3 regions of the Streptomyces sp. NPDC005728 genome follow, and region 3 is predicted to be linked to each of the others. Evidence: predicted binding sites of a transcription regulator. Region 3 holds the regulator's gene; each other region holds the start of a gene.
The links. Region 3 encodes HrcA, which represses chaperone genes, less so after heat shock. Its sites were predicted from a motif close to TTNGCACTCNGNNNNNCNGAGTGCNAA; they were not measured.
Positions count from the first base shown of each region.

Region 1: groL (chaperonin GroEL) is a predicted target of HrcA. The motif match lies at 2,348-2,374, and genes of this name have one in related genera.
Region 2: groES (co-chaperone GroES) is a predicted target of HrcA. The motif match lies at 4,917-4,943, and genes of this name have one in related genera.

Region 1 covers NZ_JBEXYL010000003.1:34,195-40,729, reverse strand. Annotated here, with positions in the region: gene ABZ471_RS03355 (Uma2 family endonuclease) at 1-471, shown strand, start outside; gene groL (chaperonin GroEL) at 563-2,185, opposite strand; gene ABZ471_RS03345 (cold-shock protein) at 2,461-2,664, opposite strand; gene ABZ471_RS03340 (MoaD/ThiS family protein) at 3,107-3,382, opposite strand; gene thrC (threonine synthase) at 3,379-4,662, opposite strand; SAM riboswitch class I at 4,680-4,826, opposite strand; gene ABZ471_RS03330 (glucosyl-3-phosphoglycerate synthase) at 4,987-5,982, shown strand; gene ABZ471_RS03325 (trehalose-6-phosphate synthase) at 6,069-6,535, shown strand, end outside.
Region 2 covers NZ_JBEXYL010000049.1:24,031-30,565, forward strand. Annotated here, with positions in the region: gene ABZ471_RS28465 (LysR family transcriptional regulator) at 1-299, opposite strand, end outside; gene ABZ471_RS28470 (MOSC domain-containing protein) at 380-1,048, shown strand; gene ABZ471_RS28475 (SDR family oxidoreductase) at 1,101-1,874, shown strand; gene ABZ471_RS28480 (ester cyclase) at 1,949-2,656, shown strand; gene groL (chaperonin GroEL) at 2,715-4,343, opposite strand; gene groES (co-chaperone GroES) at 4,463-4,771, opposite strand; gene ABZ471_RS28495 (polysaccharide deacetylase family protein) at 5,000-5,833, opposite strand; gene ABZ471_RS28500 (polysaccharide deacetylase family protein) at 5,830-6,535, opposite strand, start outside.
Region 3 covers NZ_JBEXYL010000040.1:29,745-36,279, reverse strand. Annotated here, with positions in the region: gene ABZ471_RS25655 (PDZ domain-containing protein) at 1-335, opposite strand, end outside; gene ABZ471_RS25650 (hypothetical protein) at 444-1,004, opposite strand; gene ABZ471_RS25645 (VOC family protein) at 1,122-1,514, opposite strand; gene ABZ471_RS25640 (16S rRNA (uracil(1498)-N(3))-methyltransferase) at 1,532-2,272, opposite strand; gene ABZ471_RS25635 (nitronate monooxygenase) at 2,269-3,345, opposite strand; gene dnaJ (molecular chaperone DnaJ) at 3,558-4,694, opposite strand; gene hrcA (heat-inducible transcriptional repressor HrcA) at 4,695-5,711, opposite strand; gene ABZ471_RS25620 (MBL fold metallo-hydrolase) at 5,883-6,535, shown strand, end outside.

The DNA of each region.
Region 1 (6,535 bases), on a different contig from region 3:
GAGGTCAAGGCGATGCCGGACGGCAACCACCGGGAGATCCTGGTCTGGCTGCAGGAGCAATGCATGCAGCACCGCCCTGAGCTCCGTGTCTACGGCGAGTCTGGTGTGAGGACCGAGGCGTATCGCAAGGGCCGCGCCCGCACGGATGCGGCCGTCGCTCCCAAGGGCCACTTCACGGGACACGGCGAGTGGTCGGGCTCCGACGGCATTTTCATGGCCGTAGAGATCACCTCCCACGACAGGGACACGCACCAACGTGACCGCGTCGACAAGCCCGTCGGCTATGCGGCGGTCGGCATCCCCGTCTATCTCCTCATCGACCGCGACAACAGCACAGTCGTCGTGTACAGCGAGCCGAAGAACGGCCGCTATCAGCGGTCCCCGTCCTACCCCTGGGGAGCCACCGTCGTGCTCCCCTCCCCCGTCGACGTCATCCTCGACACACAGGAACTCAAGGACTACGCCGACTGAGCCTCACGAAGCGCCCGAGGGCGGCACCCCCAGCCAGAAGCTGGAAGCACCGCCCTCGGTCCGAAGGACAGGCGATCAACCGTCAGGTCGATCAGAAGTCCATGTCACCGCCCGGCATGCCGCCCGGAGCGGCCGCGGCGGCCTTCTCCGGCTTGTCGGCGATGACGGCCTCGGTGGTGAGGAACAGCGCGGCGATGGAGGCGGCGTTCTGCAGGGCAGAGCGCGTCACCTTCGCCGGGTCGATGATGCCCTCGGCGATCATGTCGACGTACTCGCCGGTGGCGGCGTTCAGACCGTGGCCGACGGCCAGGTTGCGCACCTTCTCCACGACGACGCCACCCTCGAGACCACCGTTGACGGCGATCTGCTTCAGCGGGGCCTCGAGCGCGAGCTTCACGGCGTTGGCGCCGGTCGCCTCGTCACCCTCCAGGTCCAGCTTCTCGAAGACCGAGGAGGCCTGCAGCAGGGCCACGCCACCACCGGCGACGATGCCCTCCTCGACGGCGGCCTTCGCGTTGCGGACGGCGTCCTCGATGCGGTGCTTGCGCTCCTTGAGCTCCACCTCGGTGGCGGCACCGGCCTTGATGACCGCGACACCGCCGGCGAGCTTCGCCAGGCGCTCCTGCAGCTTCTCGCGGTCGTAGTCCGAGTCGCTGTTCTCGATCTCGGCGCGGATCTGGTTGACCCGGCCGCCCACCTGCTCCGAGGAGCCGGCGCCGTCGACGATGGTGGTCTCGTCCTTGGTGATGACGACCTTGCGGGCGCGGCCCAGGAGGTCCAGGGTCGCGTTCTCCAGCTTGAGGCCGACCTCCTCGGAGATGACCTCGCCGCCCGTGAGGATGGCGATGTCGCCGAGCATGGCCTTGCGGCGGTCACCGAAGCCCGGGGCCTTGACGGCGACGGACTTGAAGGTGCCGCGGATCTTGTTGACGACCAGGGTCGACAGGGCCTCGCCCTCGACGTCCTCGGCGATGATCAGCAGCGGCTTGCCCGACTGCATGACCTTCTCCAGCAGCGGGAGCAGGTCCTTGACCGAGCCGATCTTGGAGTTGGCGATGAGGATGTACGGGTCCTCGAGGGACGCCTCCATCCGCTCCATGTCGGTGGCGAAGTAGGCGGAGATGTAACCCTTGTCGAAGCGCATGCCCTCGGTGAGCTCGAGCTCCAGACCGAAGGTGTTGCTCTCCTCGACGGTGATGACGCCTTCCTTGCCGACCTTGTCCATGGCCTCGGCGATCAGCTCGCCGATCTGGGTGTCGGCGGCGGAGATGGACGCCGTGGAGGCGATCTGCTCCTTGGTCTCGACGTCCTTCGCCTGCTCCAGCAGGGCGGCGGAGACGGCCTCGACGGCCTTCTCGATACCGCGCTTCAGGGCCATCGGGTTGGCACCGGCGGCGACGTTGCGCAGGCCTTCCTTGACGAGGGCCTGGGCGAGCACGGTCGCGGTGGTCGTACCGTCACCGGCGACGTCGTCCGTCTTCTTGGCGACTTCCTTGACCAGCTCGGCGCCGATCTTCTCGTACGGGTCCTCGAGCTCGATCTCCTTGGCGATGGAGACACCGTCGTTGGTGATCGTGGGGGCGCCCCACTTCTTCTCGAGGACGACGTTGCGGCCCTTGGGGCCGAGCGTCACCTTCACGGCGTCCGCGAGCTGGTTCATGCCGCGCTCGAGGCCGCGCCGCGCCTCCTCGTCGAACGCGATGATCTTGGCCATGTGAAGTGGTCCCTCCAGGACTGGGGGTGATTCCTTCGGACCGCGCCCGCGCCCGCGACGGACGGCTCGCCGACCTGTGGTTCCTTGCCCCACCTGGCCTGCGGGCCTCACCGACCCGGTCCTTCTTTGTCACTCTCACCTTCAGAGTGCTAACGCCAATGATTAGCACTCGGCATGGTCGAGTGCAAGCGCCTTCGAGGAACAGCCTGGGGCGAACGGGACGAAGGGCCCACGCCCCGGTGACGGGGTGCGGGCCCTTCGGCAACAAGAAACGTTCAGGCGCTGAGGCGAACCATGTCGGCCTGCGGGCCCTTCTGGCCCTGCGAGATCTCGAACTCCACCCGCTGGCCCTCTTCCAGGGTGCGGTAGCCGTCCATCTGAATGGCGCTGTAGTGGACGAAGACGTCCGCACCACCGTCGACCGCGATGAAGCCGTACCCCTTCTCCGCGTTGAACCACTTGACGGTGCCCTGAGCCATGCCTAACTCCCCTATTACTGGCCCTTGCACAGATCCACACTTCGCGGACCCGGGTCAGACCTCACCCCCCATTGGTCGGGGGCGTGCGCCGGAACGCGTCGACCGCGGCTGAATGTATCTGTCCAACTGCCGTCTGCAACAGGTCAATCGGACGAGAATTCTGGACGAGCCCGGTCCGGAATCTGCCGAGAATTCGTGCGAATTCAGGGCAAGTCGGGCTACACAAAAGGCGCAAAAGCCGCATACAACCCGTGCACTTTGGCTACTTCTTATCGGGCGTACGACATGATTCCGAGGTCTACGACCCGCAGACCCGGAACGCGTTCCCCAACTGTACCGCGCTCAATCACACAGAATTGCCCCCTCCGCTTCTCTCACGGAGGGGGCAATCTGTTGAACAATCGGTAACCTGGGTTACCGAAGGTAATGATCGGTCATTCTGTCAGCCGCCGGCGACGGCCGGAATGATGGAGACACCGGCACCTTCCGGGGTCGCGGTCTCCAGGCCCTGCTCGAAGCGGACGTCGTCGTCGTTGACGTACACATTGACGAAGCGGCGCAGCTTGCCCTGGTCGTCCAGCACCCGGGCGGCGATCCCGGTGTGGTTCTTCTCCAGGTCCTCGATGACCTCGGCGAGGGTCGCGCCGTCGGCGGCGACCTCGGCCTGTCCGCCGGTGTAGGTGCGCAGGATGGTGGGGATGCGAACGGTCACGCTCATGCGAGGCCAGCCTCTCGGAAGGAGTCCAGGGTCGGGCGGATGGTGGCGGTGAGGCCGGTGCCGGCCACCGCGTCCAGCGTCTTGAGGCCGTCGCCGGTGTTGAGGACGACCGTGGTGAGCGACGGGTCCAGGACACCGTTCTCGATGAGCTTCTTCGCCACGCCGACAGTCACTCCGCCGGCGGTCTCCGCGAAGATGCCCTCGGTCCGGGCCAGCAGCTTGATCGCGTCCACGACCTGCTCGTCGGTCACGTCCTCCACCGCACCGCCGGTACGCCGGGCGATGTCGAGGACGTACGGGCCGTCGGCCGGGTTGCCGATGGCGAGGGACTTGGCGATGGTGTTCGGCTTCTGCGGGCGGACCACGTCGTGGCCGGCCTTGAAGGCCGTCGACACCGGCGAGCAGCCCTCGGCCTGCGCGCCGAAGATCTTGTAGGGCCGGTCCTCGACGAGCCCGAGCTTGATCAGCTCCTGCAGCCCCTTGTCGATCTTCGTCAGCTGGGAGCCGGAGGCGATCGGGACCACGATCTGGTCCGGCAGCCGCCAGCCGAGCTGCTCGCAGATCTCGTACGCCAGGGTCTTGGAGCCCTCCGCGTAGTACGGCCGCAGGTTGACGTTGACGAAGCCCCAGCCCTCGCCGGCCGGGTCACCGATCAGCTCGGAGCAGAAACGGTTCACGTCGTCGTAGTTGCCCTGGATGCCGACCAGTTCCCCGCCGTACACCGCGGCCATGACGACCTTGCCCTGCTCCAGGTCGTGCGGGATGAACACGCAGGAGCGGAAGCCGGCGCGGGCCGCGGCGGCGCCGACGGCGCCGGCCAGGTTGCCGGTCGAGGAGCAGGAGAGCGTGGTGAAGCCGAAGGCGCGCGCGGCCTCCAGTGCCTGGGCCACCACCCGGTCCTTGAAGGAGTGCGTCGGGTTGCCGGAGTCGTCCTTCACGTACAGCCCGCCGGTGACGCCCAGCTCGCGCGCCAGGTTGTCGGCCTTGACGAGCTGGGTCCAGCCCGGGTTGATGTTGGGCTTGCCGGCCACGTCGGCGGGGACGGGCAGCAGCGGCGCGTAACGCCAGATGTTCGCGGGACCGGCCTCGATGCGCTTACGCAGCTCTTCGGCGTCGTAGGCGGAGAAGTCGTACGCGATCTCCAGCGGGCCGAAACACTCCTCGCAGGCGAACACGGGCCCGAGGGGAACCCGGTGGCCGCACTCGCGACAGCTCAGGGCTGCGGCGGGACCGAGGTCGACGGCGGGATTGCTGGTGCTTGCAACTGTCTGCACAGCCATGGAGGCGAGGCCCTTTCTCCTCATCTTCCTCACGACGCATCTCGCCGTGAGACGGATTTGGCACCTTCCCTAGCCGGGAGCCTCGCCACGTCAACGTGACAAGACCGGCTGGAGGGTTGCCGGGGCTTCAACGGGCCGTATCCCTCTGCCCCTCTGGATGAGCGGTATTCGGTTGTCAACGCGTCTTGACCCCTCGACATGCGATGGTCATCGGCGTTGTTCAAGACTGTAACCGAAGGCCAGGACAGTTGAGATAGTCGTCCGAACCGCGAGATGGATCACACGGTCACCCCCTGTGATCACGACAGTGAGGAGCCGCAGACCGTGCTGGAAGAAGTCGAACACTGGCTGACCACCCGCTCCTGGTCCGCGACCGACCGTCCGCTCCACCGGATACTCGCCGCCAAGCAGCGCACGGGTCAGTCCGTCTCCGTCGTCCTGCCCGCGCTGAACGAGGAGGAGACCGTCGGCGACATCGTCGCGGTCATCCGCCACGACCTCATGCAGCAGGTCCCACTGGTCGACGAGATCGTCGTCGTCGACTCCGGGTCCACCGACCGCACCTCTATGGTCGCCGCCGCCGCGGGCGCGCGGGTCGTCCACCGCGACGACATCCTCCCGCGCATCCCGGCCGTCCCCGGCAAGGGCGAGGTGCTGTGGCGCTCCCTGCTGGTGACCAGCGGCGACATCATCTGTTTCATCGACGCCGACCTGAAGGACTTCTCCTCCGACTTCGTCTCCGGGATCGTCGGCCCGCTGCTCACCGAACCGGGCGTCGACCTGGTCAAGGCGATGTACGACCGTCCGCTCGCCGGCTATGAGGAGGTGTACGCCGAAGGAGCTCCGCAGAAGGGCGGTGGCGGGCGACGGGTGGGACAGGGCGGCCGGGTCACGGAACTCGTGGCCCGCCCGCTGCTGAACCTGCACTGGCCGCAGCTGGCCGGATTCGTGCAGCCGCTGGGCGGCGAGTACGCGGCCCGCCGCTCGCTGCTGGAACAGCTGCCGTTCCCGGTGGGCTACGGCGTGGAGCTGGGCATGCTGGTCGACGCCCTGCACCTCGTCGGCCTGGACGCCCTCGCCCAGGTCGACGTCGGGGTGCGCAAGCACCGCCACCAGGACGGGCAGGCCCTCGGCCGCATGGCCGCGGCGATCTACCGCACGGCCCAGCTGAGGCTCGCCCGCGGCCACCTCGTCCGGCCCTCCCTCACCCAGTTCGAGCGCGGTGAGGACGGGTTCGAGCCGCGCACCTATTCGGTGGACACCGAGGAGCGGCCGCCGATGGCGGAGATCGCGGAGTACGCGGCGCGCCGGGTGGCGTGAGGGGCGCACGAAAACGGCTGTATACAGCCCCCTTCCGGGGCGGACCGTACGTTTGAGCGTTTCGGGGCCGGGCTAGGTTGAGGCGTATGGCTTCCACCCACGGTGCTGAGGTGCTGGTCGCGTCCAATCGCGGCCCGGTTTCGTACGAGGTCCTCGAGAACGGCTCGCTGCACGCCCGACGGGGCGGCGGCGGGCTGGTCTCGGGTCTGTCGGCCATCGGGCCGGACACGGACGCGGTGTGGGTGTGCGCCGCGCTGGGCGACGGCGACCGGGAGGCGGTACGGCGCGCGGGCGGCGGCCTGCTGCCGGCCGAGGAGACCGGCGGGCAGCGGGTGCGGATGCTCGGCATCGACGCGACCGTGTTCTCCGACGCGTACAACGGCATCGCCAACTCGGTGCTGTGGTTCGTCCACCACATGCTGTACCAGACGCCGCTGGAGCCGATCTTCGACGCGGAGTTCCGGCGGCAGTGGGCGTCGTACGAGGCGTACAACCGCGCCTTCGCCGAGGCGCTGGCGGAAGAGGCGGCGGACGGCGCCGCGGTACTCATCCA
Region 2 (6,535 bases), on a different contig from region 3:
GGGAAGGAGACCAGCCGGACCCGGCCGGCCCTGAGGCCCGCGATGGCGGCGACCTCCTCCTCGGCCGCGGTGAGCCCGGCGAGGATGCCGGAGGCGTGCCGGACCAGGGCCTCCCCTGCCTGGGTCAGGCGCATCTCGCGGCCGCTGCGGACCAGCAGCGGAGTGCCGACCGAGGCCTCCAGGGCCTTCATCTGCTGGCTGACGGCGGGCTGGGTGCAGCCCAGTTCGCGCCCCGCCGCCGAGAAGGAACCGGAGGTGGCGACGGCGCGCAGGACTCGGAGATGACGGGCCTCGATCACCCTTCAAGCATAAGGCGAGCTTGGACATGGTGCCCGATATCGCGTCGACGCTTTGGGTTGCGGTCCCGTACCGTGCGGACATGAAGCTTCTTTCGGTGAACCTCGGCCGCCCGCGGCCGGTGCCGTACACGGACCAGGCCGAGGGCGTGACGGCCATCGACAAGCGGCCTGCGGACGGGCTGGTACGGGTGGCGGCTCCCGGACCCAAAGGGGTCGGCGCGAGCGGCGTCGCCGGGGACACGGTGTGCGACCTGCGCCATCACGGCGGTGACGACCAGGCGGTGTACGCCTTCGCGCGCGAGGACCTCGACGACTGGGAGCGGGAGCTGGGCCGATCGTTGGCCAATGGTTCCTTCGGCGAGAACCTCACGACGGAGGGTCTGGACGTGTCCGGGGCGCTGATCGGCGAGCGCTGGCGGATCGGGTCCGAGGTGGTTCTGGAGGTCACCGCGGGGCGGATTCCGTGTCGTACGTTCCAGGGCCATCTGGGCGAGCGGGGATGGGTGAGGAGGTTCACCCGGAAGGGCGCGACGGGTGCCTACCTGCGGGTGATCGAACCGGGTGGGATCCGGGCGGGCGACCCGATCGAGGTCGTGCACCGGCCGGACCACGAGGTGACGGCAGCGATGCAGTTCCGCGCGGTGACCACCGAGCGGGACCTGCTGCCGCGGCTGCTCGCGGCGGGCGATGCGCTGCACGGCGAGGCGCTGGCCGCGGCCCGTAAGTACGTCGCCGGACAGGCCCGCTGAGGGGACGTCACCGGCAGCGGACGCTGTCGGTCCGGGTCACTACCCTTGGGCCATGACAACGGCTCTGATTACGGGATCGACCGCGGGAATCGGTGCCGCGTTCGCGCGGCGCCTGGCGGCTGACGGGCATGACCTCGTCCTGGTGGCGCGGGACGCCAAACGGCTGCGCGAGCAGGCGACCGAGTTGCACGACCGGCACGGCATCGAGGCGGAGGTGCTGTCCGCCGACCTCGCCGAGGACAAGGGCATCGAGACGGTGGCCGACCGGCTCGCTGACCGGAAGAACCCGGTCGACCTGCTGATCAACAACGCCGGCTTCGGCAACAAGGGCCACTATCTCGACGTGCCCATGGCCGACGAGCTGAGGATGCTCAAGGTGCACTGCGAGGCGGTGCTGCGGCTGACCTCGGCGGCGTCCGGGGCGATGCGCGAGCGCGGGCGCGGCGGGGTGGTGAATGTCGCCTCGGTGGCGGCCTTCGTGCCCCGGGGCACCTACGGCGCCTCGAAGGCCTGGGTCGTGCAGTTCACCCAGGGCGCGGCGAAGGACCTGGCGGGCAGCGGGGTGCGGCTGATGGCGCTGTGCCCCGGCTTCGTGCGCACCGAGTTCCACGAGCGGGCCGGGATGGGCACGGACAACATCCCGGGCTGGATGTGGCTGGACGCGGACAAGCTGGTCGCGGCGGCCCTCGCCGACCTCGCGCGCGGGAAGACGCTGTCCATCCCGGATCCCCGGTACAAGGCGCTGATGGGACTGGTGAAGGTCGCCCCGCGCGGACTGCTCGGCGGAATCAGCACGAAGACAGGACGCAAGTACGGGCCACAGTAGGACGGGTGGCGACCGCGTTCCGGTGGGAAAATGGGCCTGACGGATCCGGACCCAGGGGGCCGGGAGGCGGCGCCATGACGTTCGTACAGCTCATCGACTGCAGGACCAGCCGGCTCGACGAGATGAACCGGCTGATGGACCAGTGGGTCGAACAGACCAAGGGGAAGCGGACCGCGACGCACGCGGTGGTCGCCAAGGACCGCTCGGACGCGACCCACGTCATCGAGATCGTGGAGTTCCCGTCGTACGAGGAGGCGATGCGGAACTCGAACCTGCCGGAGACCGACCAGATCTTCCGGGAGCTGGTCGCCCTGTGCGACGAGATGCCGACGTTCACGGACCTGGACGTCGTGCGCGACGAGCAGTTGTACGCGACCCAGGCGCGGCGGTTCTTCGACACGGTCGCGATACAGGGGCCGTTGCCACCGCTGAACGACCTGCTCGCGGAGAACTACCACGACCACGATCCGGCCAACGAGCAGGACACGCTCGGGCTGGACAACATGCGGCGTGAGATCGACATGTGGCGGGGCGCCTTCGACTTCACGTTCACGGCCGAGGACCAGCTCACCCAGGGAGACCGGGTCTGCACCCGCTGGTCCTGGTACGGCATCCAGACGGGCGAGTTCATGGGCCTGCCCAACACCGGCCGGCAGGTGTCGATGACCGGTACGACCATCTTCCGGTTCGACGGCGACGGCCGGATCCGCGAGGGCTGGTGGCAGTACGACCGGCTCGGACTGCTGGGGCAGTTGGGCGCGCTGGACGCGCTGGAGAACTAGAACGGACGGCGAAGGCCCGGCACCCCGAGGGGGTGCCGGGCCTCAACGCCGAAGTGCGTCAGTGGGCGTGGCCGTGCGAGTGGCCGTGGCCCGCCTCGGCCGGCTCCTCTTCCTTCTTCTCGACGACCAGGGTCTCGGTCGTGAGCAGCAGGGAGGCGATGGAGGCGGCGTTCTCCAGGGCGGAGCGGGTGACCTTGACCGGGTCGATGACGCCGGCCTTGACCAGGTCGCCGTACTCGCTGGTGGCGGCGTTGAAGCCCTGGCCCTTGTCGAGCTCGGCGACCTTGGAGGTGATGACGTAACCCTCCAGGCCGGCGTTCTCGGCGATCCAGCGCAGCGGCTCGACGGCGGCGCGGCGGACGACCGAGACACCCGTGGCCTCGTCGCCGGTCTTGCCGAGGTTGCCCTCCAGGACCTTGACGGCATGGACCAGCGCGGAGCCACCACCGGAGACGATGCCCTCCTCGACCGCGGCGCGGGTCGCGGAGATGGCGTCCTCCAGACGGTGCTTCTTCTCCTTCAGCTCCACCTCGGTGGCGGCGCCGACCTTGATCACGCACACGCCGCCGGCCAGCTTCGCGAGGCGCTCCTGGAGCTTCTCGCGGTCCCAGTCGGAGTCGGTGTTCTCGATCTCGGCCTTGATCTGGGCGACGCGGCCGTGGACGGCCGAGGAGTCGCCGGCGCCGTCGACGATCGTGGTGTCGTCCTTGGTGACCGTGACGCGGCGGGCGGAACCCAGCACGTCCAGGCCGGCCTGGTCGAGCTTGAGGCCGACCTCCTCGGAGATGACCGTGGCGCCGGTGAGGACCGCCATGTCCTCCAGCATCGCCTTGCGGCGGTCACCGAAGCCGGGGGCCTTGACCGCGACCGCGTTGAAGGTGCCGCGGATCTTGTTGACGACGAGGGTCGACAGGGCCTCGCCCTCGAGGTCCTCGGCGATGATCAGCAGCGGCTTGGAGGCACCCGACTGGATGACCTTCTCCAGCAGCGGCAGCAGGTCCTGGATGGAGGAGATCTTGCCCTGGTTGATGAGGATGTACGGGTCCTCGAGGACGGCCTCCATGCGCTCCTGGTCCGTCACGAAGTACGGCGACAGGTAGCCCTTGTCGAAGGCCATGCCCTCGGTGAAGTCCAGCTCCAGACCGAAGGTGTTGGACTCCTCGACGGTGATGACACCGTCCTTGCCGACCTTGTCCATGGCCTCGGCGATCAGCTCACCGACCTGCTGGTCCTGGGCGGACAGCGCGGCGACGGCGGCGATGTCGGACTTCTCGTCGATCGGGCGCGCCGAGGCGAGCAGCTCGTCGGAGACGGCCTTGACCGCGGCGTCGATGCCCTTCTTCAGGGCGGCCGGGGAGGCACCGGCGGCGACGTTCTTCAGGCCCTCGCGCACCAGCGCCTGGGCGAGCACGGTGGCGGTGGTGGTGCCGTCACCAGCGACGTCGTTGGTCTTGGTCGCCACCTCCTTCACCAGCTGGGCACCGAGGTTCTCGTACGGGTCCTCGATCTCGACCTCGCGGGCGATCGTGACACCGTCGTTGGTGATGGTGGGGGCGCCGAACTTCTTGTCGATGACGACGTTGCGGCCCTTGGGGCCGATCGTCACCTTCACCGTGTCGGCCAGCTTGTTGACGCCGCGCTCGAGGGCGCGACGGGCGTCCTCGTCGAACTTCAGGATCTTCGCCATGACAGCGTGAGCCCTCTCGGAAATCTGTGGGTGAAAACGGCACTGCGCCCCGGGCGCCCGGCCTTTTCAGTGGTCGCGGGGGCCAGGGGCGCAGCGTCAAGCAATGTGTTCGAGGTGTCTTACTTCTCGATGATCGCGAGCACGTCGCGAGCCGAGAGGACGAGGTACTCCTCGCCGTTGTACTTCACCTCGGTGCCGCCGTACTTGCTGTACAGCACGATGTCGCCGGTCTTGACGTCGAGCGGCAGGCGCTCGCCGTTCTCGAAGCGGCCCGGGCCCACGGCCAGGACGACGCCCTCCTGGGGCTTCTCCTTGGCGGTGTCCGGGATGACCAGGCCAGAGGCGGTGGTCTGCTCGGCGTCGAGCGGCTGGACCACGATGCGGTCCTCAAGCGGCTTGATGGCAACCTTGGAGCTGGTGGTCGTCACGATCCGACCTCCCCCTTCGGAGATCTCACGGGGTTAACTGTCTGAGGTGGCGACCAGGTGGATCCGTCGTCGCGGGTGCCGGACCTGCCCGTCGCGTGTTGGCACTCTCCAGGGGGGAGTGCCAGAGCCGAGACTATGACTGCGATTAGCACTCGGTCAAGCGGAGTGCCAATGCGGTGCGGCGCGTCGGCCCGGTCGGGGCCCGTGGAGCACCGGCTCCGGAAGGCTCTACAGATAGTCCTCGAGGCTCCCCACCGTCAGCCCGCTCGCCTGGACGCGGCGCAGCAGGCGTCTCGTGCGCTCCCTGAGGGTGAGACCGGTGGCCTCGTCGGGGCCGACGAGGACGACGTCTCCCGGGCGCAGACGCCTCTCCCCCCGCACGTAGGAGATGCCGTCGGAGGTCATGGCGGCGCGCCACAGGACGAGTGCGGAGATGCCGCAATCGGCGGCCGCGCGCAGGGTCGTGGTGTCGTACGTGCCGTAGGGCGGGCGGAACAGGCGCGGGCGGATGCCGAAACGGGACCTGAGTTTGTCCTGCTGGCCGCAGATCTCGGCGCGCTGGCCGGCGTACGGCAGTCCGGGCATCGCCGGGTGGTCGAGGGTGTGGTTCTCGATGTCGGCGCCGACCGCGCGCAGACGGGCGAAGTGGCCGTAGCCGGGTCCCACGACGCTGTCGGTGAGGAAGAAGCTGACCGGCAGCCTCAGGTCGCGGACCATGTCGACGAACCGCGGGTCCCGTTCGGCGCCGTCGTCGTAGGTGAGGAAGACGACCTTGTCGGTGGTGGCGACGTGGTCCAGGACCCGGGGCGGGTCGGCGCCCGCCCGATGGGCCGTCACGAGCCGGCCCGGGTTGCGGGGCGGCGCGGCGAGCGGGGCGGCCAGGCCCCAGCGGCGGTAGGCCTCGTCACCGGCCCGGCTCGGCGGCCGTGCCCCCTGGGCCGCCCGCTTGCCCAGGCGTTCGATGGGGTCGACGGACTGGGCGCAGCCCGCGAGGAGCAGGGTGGAGGCGAGTACGGCGGCCGGTGCGGCCCGAGCACGTCCCGGTCGCCCCCGGCGCCTCACAGGTAGTCCTCCAGGCGTGCCACGGCGTACCCGTCGCGCGTGACCCTGTTCAGGAACCTGCGCATGTCGTCGACCATCGTGCCGTCCCAGTCGTCACGGCCGCGGAAGTGGGTGAGCACGATGTCGCCGGGATGCAGAGCGCGGTCCCAGTCGCGGTACTCCCAGTGGTCGACGAAGACCTCCTCGTCCCAGATCGGCGCGTACCTGATCCCGCAGGTCTTGGCGGCGCGCAGGGTGTCGCCGTTGTAGTTGCCGTAGGGCGGGCGGAAGACCGTGGGCGCCTTGCCGAACTGCTTCTTCATGATGGCCTGCATGCCGCAGATCTCGTCCTTCTGCTCCTCGTACGACAGGCCGGGCAGGTAGGGGTGGGTGAGGGTGTGGTTGTTGAGGGTGTGTCCCTCGGCCTGCATCCGGCGGAAGTAGCCGTAGTCGTCCTTGACGAGGTAGTTGCTGAGGAAGGCCGTGTAGGGGATCTTCAGGTCGCTCATCATGCGCAGGAAGTCCGGGTCCTTCTCGGCGCCGTCGTCGATGGTGAGGAACACGACCTTCTGCCGGGTGGGGACGGTGGTGAAGACCGGCGGCAGGTTCTCCTCCTCCTGACCGTCCACCTCGAAGCCGTCGCGCGGGGTGATCCTGGGCTTGCGGGACGGCGGCGCGGGGGGCGTCAGGGGCACCCGGTCCAGCCGCCAGTGCCGGGCGGCG
Region 3 (6,535 bases):
GCGGGTCCGCCGTCCAGCGGGACGGCGCGCGCCCAGCTGCGGCGCAGGCTCGCCTGGCCCTGGGTGCTGAGGGCGAGGACCTCGCCGTCCGGGGTCCAGCCGCACACCTGGGTCTTCCAGCTCCCCCAGTGCGTCAGCCGCCTGCCGGGGCCGCCGTCGACGGGGGCGATGTGCACCTCGGGGGCGCCGTCCCGGGTGGAGGTCCAGGCGACGGTCGTGCCGTCGGGCGAGATGCGGGGGTGGTTCACCGGCACGTTGTCGGCGCTGACCCGCCAGGCGCGCCCGCCGTCCAGAGGTGCCAGCCATACGTCGTCCTCGGCGACGAAGGTCACCAAGTCACCGTGGATATGGGGAAATCGGAGGTAGCCTGAGGATCCCGTCGAAGCGCCCTGAGTCACCCCGTCACCTTACGCAGCGGGCAGCGGGTCCGCCCCCGGTTCCGATCACTTGCCCTGCACCGGCCAGCAGGTCGGGTCGCCCTTGCACCACAGCGTCCGGGTGACGGTGACCGTGACGGTGGGCTGCCCGCCCGGGGGCCGGTAGGTGGCGGGCGGGGTGTACGGCGGCTTCGGCGTGGCGTCGCAGTCGCCGAGCCCGCCGACGTGGAACACCTGCCTGCCCGCGACCCTGGCCGTCAGGTCCCCGCGGACGCAGGCCCCGTCGACGGCCTTGGTCACCTTCCCGGTGACGGTGATCTTCCGCCCGTCCCTGGTCTCCCCCTGGCAGTCGACGGAGACGACGGTGGTCTCCGACGGCGAGGGGGTCTTCCCGGGCGTGTAGCCGGCCTTGCCGTAGCTCCCGGTACAGGTCAGCCAGTTGACATCGACGTGCTGCCGGCCGAGTTCGGCGGTCGCGGTCCTGTCGGTGGTGTACGCGACCGTCGCCGAGCTGAGATCACCCGGCTGGCACGCCGTCACCACACCCACGGTCACCGCCGCGAGCCCTGCCACGCCCAGCACGCGCGCGGGTCGCGGCCGGCGCCGAATCCGCCTCAATACCCCCATGGAGGGCAGCGTGCCACCGGCCCGGGCGCGGCGGAAGGCCGCATACGGCCACTCGTCAGTTCGGTTACGCCACCATCGGATGACCCGCAGCGGCGGGTCGCCGCCCGGTCACGGACCTCAGCCGCGCAGCAGGAGCCACTCCTGGAGTTCCACCAGGTTTCCCTCGGGGTCCTTGAGGTGGGCCGCGCGCATGCGGTCGCTCAGGAGGGCCGGGCCGTGGATCAGGGTGGCGCCGCGGGAGGTGATCTGCTCGCAGTAGGCGTCGAGGTCGTCGACGCGCAGGACGACCAGGGAGCGGTGGCCGGTGGCCGCCTCGCCCAGCTCGCCGAGGATCTCGGCCATCATCGACCGGTCCTGCAGTGCGATCCCGGCGGAGCCGGCGTGCGGGCTGAACTTCTCGTACGGACCCTCGATCGCGCCCGACTGCGGCTTGAGGCCGAGCACTTCGGCGTAGAAGCGGTAGCAGGCGGAGAAGTCGGTGACGAGGAGCCGTATCTGGGCGAGTTCCATCTGTTCCCCCAGGTGGGTCAGGACCAGCGGCCGGTGCGGCCCAGGAGGAGGGCCGCGGCGGCGGTGCCGGCGGTGGATGTACGCAGCACGGTGGGGCCGAGCACGTAGGGCCCCGCGCCCGCCTCCGCGAAGAGCGCCAGCTCCTCGGGGGAGACGCCGCCTTCGGGGCCGACGACGAGCACGATCTCACCCTCGGTGGGGAGTTCGGCGGTGGCGAGCCGCTGCTCGCCGCTCTCGTGGAGTACGGCCGCGAAGTCCGCCGCGGCCAGAAGTGAGGCAACCTGCTTGGTCGTTGCCGCGTCCGCGACCTCGGGGAAGCGGACCCGGCGGGACTGTTTGCCGGCCTCCCGGGCGGTGGCCCGCCACTTGCCGAGCGCCTTCAGGCCGCGGTCGCCCTTCCACTGCGTGATGCAGCGGGACGCCTGCCACGGCACGACGGCGTCGACGCCGACCTCGGTCATCGTCTCGACGGCGAGCTCGCCCCGGTCGCCCTTCGGGAGGGCCTGGACGACGGTGATACGGGGGGACGCCTCGGGTTCCTCGTGGACGGACTCCAGGTCCATGACCACCAGGCGGTCCTTGCCCTCGGCCGCCTTGACCACGCCCTCGGCCCAGCGGCCGTGCCCGTCGGTGAGGACGACGTCCTCACCCGGCCGCAGCCGCTTCACGGAGACGGCGTGCCGTCCCTCGGGGCCGTCGAGCACGAACTCCGGCCCGACGGGGTCGAGTCGGTCCACGACGAAGACCGGGGCCGTCATCGCCCGTCACCTCCGGCCGACAACGCTGTCCGAGCGGCGGCGAGTTCGGCCGCCAGCACCTCCACCAGCTCCCCGGCGGGCAGCTCCCGGGCCATCCGGTGCCCCTGTCCCGCCCACAGCGCCATGCCCTGCGCGTCCCCGGCCTTGGCGGCGGCCTTGCGCAGCGGCGAGGTCAGGTGGTGGATCTCGGGGTAGGCGGCGGGGGCGTACGGGCCGTGCTCGCGCAGGAAGCGGTTGACCAGTCCGCGGGCCGGGCGGCCGGAGAAGGCGCGGGTCAACTCGGTGCGGGCGAACAGGGGGTTGGTCAGCGCCTGCTTGTGCAGGGCGTTCGCGCCGGACTCGGGAGTGGCGAGGAACGCCGTCCCCAGCTGGGCCGCGCACGCGCCCGCCGCGAGGACGGCGGCGATCTGGCTGCCGCGCATGATGCCGCCGGCGGCGACGACCGGGATGCTCACGGCCTCGCTGACCTGCGCGATCAGCGAGAGCAGGCCGATGCCGGAACCGTCGTTCTCCGGGATGTCCCGGTGGGTGCCCTGGTGGCCGGCGGCCTCCACGCCCTGTGCGATCACCGCGTCCGCCCCGGCCCGCTCGACCGCGAGGGCCTCCTCGGCGGTGGTGGCGGTGACCAGGGTGCGGGTCCCGGCACGGCGGAGGGAGTCGAGGACGTCCCGGCTCGGGACACCGAAGTGGAAGGAGACCACCGGCACCGGGTTGTCGAGGAGGACGGCGAGCTTGGCGTCGTAGCCGTCGTCCCGGCCGCTGTCGGGGTCGCCCAGCTCGGTCTCGTACCAGGCGGCCTCGCCGGCCAGCTGGTGCGCGTAGACCTCCACCGCACCCGACTCGGCATACTCGGGCTGGGGCATGAACAGGTTCACGCCGAAGGGCCGGGTCGTGAGCCCCCGCAGCTGTTTGATCTCCTGGTACATGCCGTCGGCGGTCTTGTAACCGGCGGCGAGGAACCCGAGACCGCCCGCCTCGGACACGGCGGCGGCGAGCTGCGGGACGGAGACACCACCCGCCATGGGGGCCTGCACGATCGGGTGAGGGAAGAGATCGGTCAGTGCGGAGGACATGACGGCATGTTGTCACGTCCTCCGAACAAGTCCGAATCCGGGCTTCCCGCGGCATAGGCCAGGGGCATAAGGGGGGCCTAGGCACCCCTTCCGAGTGACCTCAGCGCCCGTTGAAAGCGTCCTTCAACCGCGAGAACAACCCTTGCTGCCCCGGCTGACTGTGCCTGCCCGGGGGCCGACCCCCGGACCCCCAGCCGCGACCTCAGCCGACGTCAGCGCCCATTGAAGGCATCCTTCAACCGCGAGAACAACCCCTGCTGCCCCGGCTGGAACTGCCCCGTCGGGCGCTCCTCGCCCCGCAGCTTCGCCAGCTCGCGCAGCAGTCGCTCCTGCTCGGGGTCGAGCTTGGTCGGCGTCATGACCTCGACGTGCACGATGAGGTCACCCCGGCCGCCGCCGCGCAGATGCGTGACGCCCCGGTTGTGCAGCGGGATCGACTGGCCGGACTGGGTGCCGGGCCGGATGTCGACCTCCTCCATGCCGTCCAGGGTCTCCAGCGGCACCTTGGTGCCGAGGGCCGCCGCGGTCATCGGGATCGTGACCGTGCAGTGCAGGTCGTCGCCGCGCCGCTGGAAGGTCGGGTGCGGCAGCTCGTGGATCTCGACGTACAGGTCACCGGCCGGACCGCCGCCGGGGCCGACCTCGCCCTCGCCGGCGAGCTGGATCCGGGTGCCGTTGTCGACACCGGCCGGGATCTTGACCGTCAGCGTGCGGCGGGAGCGGACGCGTCCGTCGCCGGCGCACTCCGGGCACGGGGTCGGCACGACCGTGCCGAAGCCCTGGCACTGGGGGCAGGGGCGGGAGGTCATGACCTGGCCCAGGAAGGACCGGGTCACCTGGGAGACCTCACCGCGGCCGCGGCACATGTCACACGTCTGGGCGGACGTGCCCGGGGCCGCGCCCTCACCGTTGCAGGTGTTGCAGACGACCGCCGTGTCGACCTGGATGTCCTTGGTCGTCCCGAAGGCCGCCTCGTCCAGCTCGACCTCGATGCGGATCATCGCGTCCTGGCCGCGCCGGGTGCGCGAGCGCGGGCCGCGCTGCGACGCCGTACCGAAGAACGCGTCCATGATGTCGGAGAAGTTGCCGAAGCCGCCGGCCCCGAAGCCGCCCGCACCGGCGCCGCCGGACTGGGAGAGCGGGTCGCCGCCGAGGTCGTAGACCTGCTTCTTCTGCGGGTCCGACAACACCTCGTAAGCGGCGTTGATCTCCTTGAACCGCTCCTGGGTCTTCGGATCCGGGTTGACGTCCGGGTGCAGCTCGCGCGCGAGCCGACGGAACGCCTTCTTGATCTCATCCTGCGACGCGTCGCGGCGCACGCCGAGAACGGCGTAGTAGTCCGTGGCCACTTACGACTCCGCCAGGATCTGTCCGACGTACCGTGCCACTGCGCGTACCGCTCCCATCGTTCCCGGGTAGTCCATGCGGGTCGGTCCGACCACGCCGAGCTTGGCAACCGCCTCGCCGCCCGAACCGTAGCCGACCGACACGACGGAGGTGGAGTTGAGTCCCTCATAGGCGTTCTCGTGCCCGATACGCACGGTCACGCCCGGATCCTTCGCCTCGCCGAGCAGCTTGAGGAGCACGACCTGCTCCTCAAGCGCCTCCAGGACGGGCCGGATCGTGAGGGGAAAGTCATGCGGGAAGCGGGTCAGATTGGCGGTGCCGCCGATCATCAGCCGCTCCTCGTTCTCCTCGACCAGTGTCTCCAGCAGAGTGGAGAGCACCGTGGAGACCGTACCGCGGTCCTCGGCCTCGAAGGCCTCGGGCAGGTCCTCGACCAGCCGTGGTACGTCGGTGAACCGGCGGCCCGCGACCCGGCTGTTCAGCCGGGCCCTGAGGTCCGCCAGGGACGCCTCCCCGAACGGCGCCGGGCAGTCGACCATCCGCTGCTCGACCCGGCCGGTGTCCGTGATCAGCACGAGCATCACGCGCGCGGGCGCGAGCGAGAGCAGCTCCACGTGCCGCACGGTGGACCGGGTCAGGGACGGGTACTGCACGACGGCGACCTGCCGGGTCAGCTGCGCGAGCAGCCGTACCGTACGGGCCACGACGTCGTCCAGGTCGACGGCGCCCTCGAGGAAGTTCTGGATCGCCCGGCGCTCGGGCGCGGTCATCGGCTTGACGCCCGCGAGCTTGTCCACGAACAGCCGGTAGCCCTTGTCGGTGGGGATGCGCCCGGCGCTGGTGTGCGGCTGCGCGATGAACCCCTCGTCCTCCAGGGCCGCCATGTCGTTGCGTACGGTCGCCGGGGAGACGCCGAGGTTGTGCCGCTCGGTGAGGGCCTTCGAGCCCACCGGCTCCTCGGTCCCCACGTAGTCCTGGACGATGGCGCGCAGCACCTGAAGCCTGCGTTCACTCAGCATCCGCGCTCACCTCCAGCATGTCGGTCCCCTCGGCCCTTCGGCCCTTCGAGTCGTCCGCCTGGCACTCTGTGTGTCCGAGTGCCAGCGTTCCCCGGCCCAGTGTACGGCCGTGGGGTACTCACTGGGCAAGGTCGGTCCAGCCGTTCCGGCTCGTACCGCTAGCGTCGCGGTATGACGGTGACTTGGGAAGAGCTGGGCTGGGAGCAGCTGGCCCCCGGGGTCGGACGGTGCCGGCTGCCCGGCTGGGACTGCACCGCGGGCCTGGTCCTCGGGGAGGGTACGGCCCTGGTGGTCGACGCCGGGTCGAGCCCGGCCGAGGGCGCGCGGGTGCGGGAGGCGGCGCAAGGGCTGGCGGGCCGGCGTGTGACCCATCTCGCGCTCACCCATCCCCACTTCGACCACGTCTTCGGCGCGCCCGCGTTCGCCGGGGCGGAGGTGTACGCGGCGGTCGGCATGGACGCGGTGTTCGCGTACGAACGTGAGGAACTGCGCCGGGACGCGGTCGCGCACGGCCTGCCGACGGCGGACGCGGACGAGGCGGTGGCCGCCCTGGCCCCTCCCCTCCATCTGGTCTCCGGCGAGTGGACGCTGGACCTCGGCGGCGGCCGCCAGGTGCTGCTGGCCAACGTGGGCCCCGGTCACACGGCCCACGATCTCGCGGTCCTCGTTCCCGGCTCGGTCTCCGGCACCGCGGAGATCGTCTTCTGCGGCGACCTGGTCGAGGAGTCCGGCGAGCCCCAGGCGGGCCCGGACGCCGTACCGTCGCGATGGCCGGACGCGCTCGACCGGCTGCTCGCCCTCGGCGGCGAGGACGCGCTGTACGT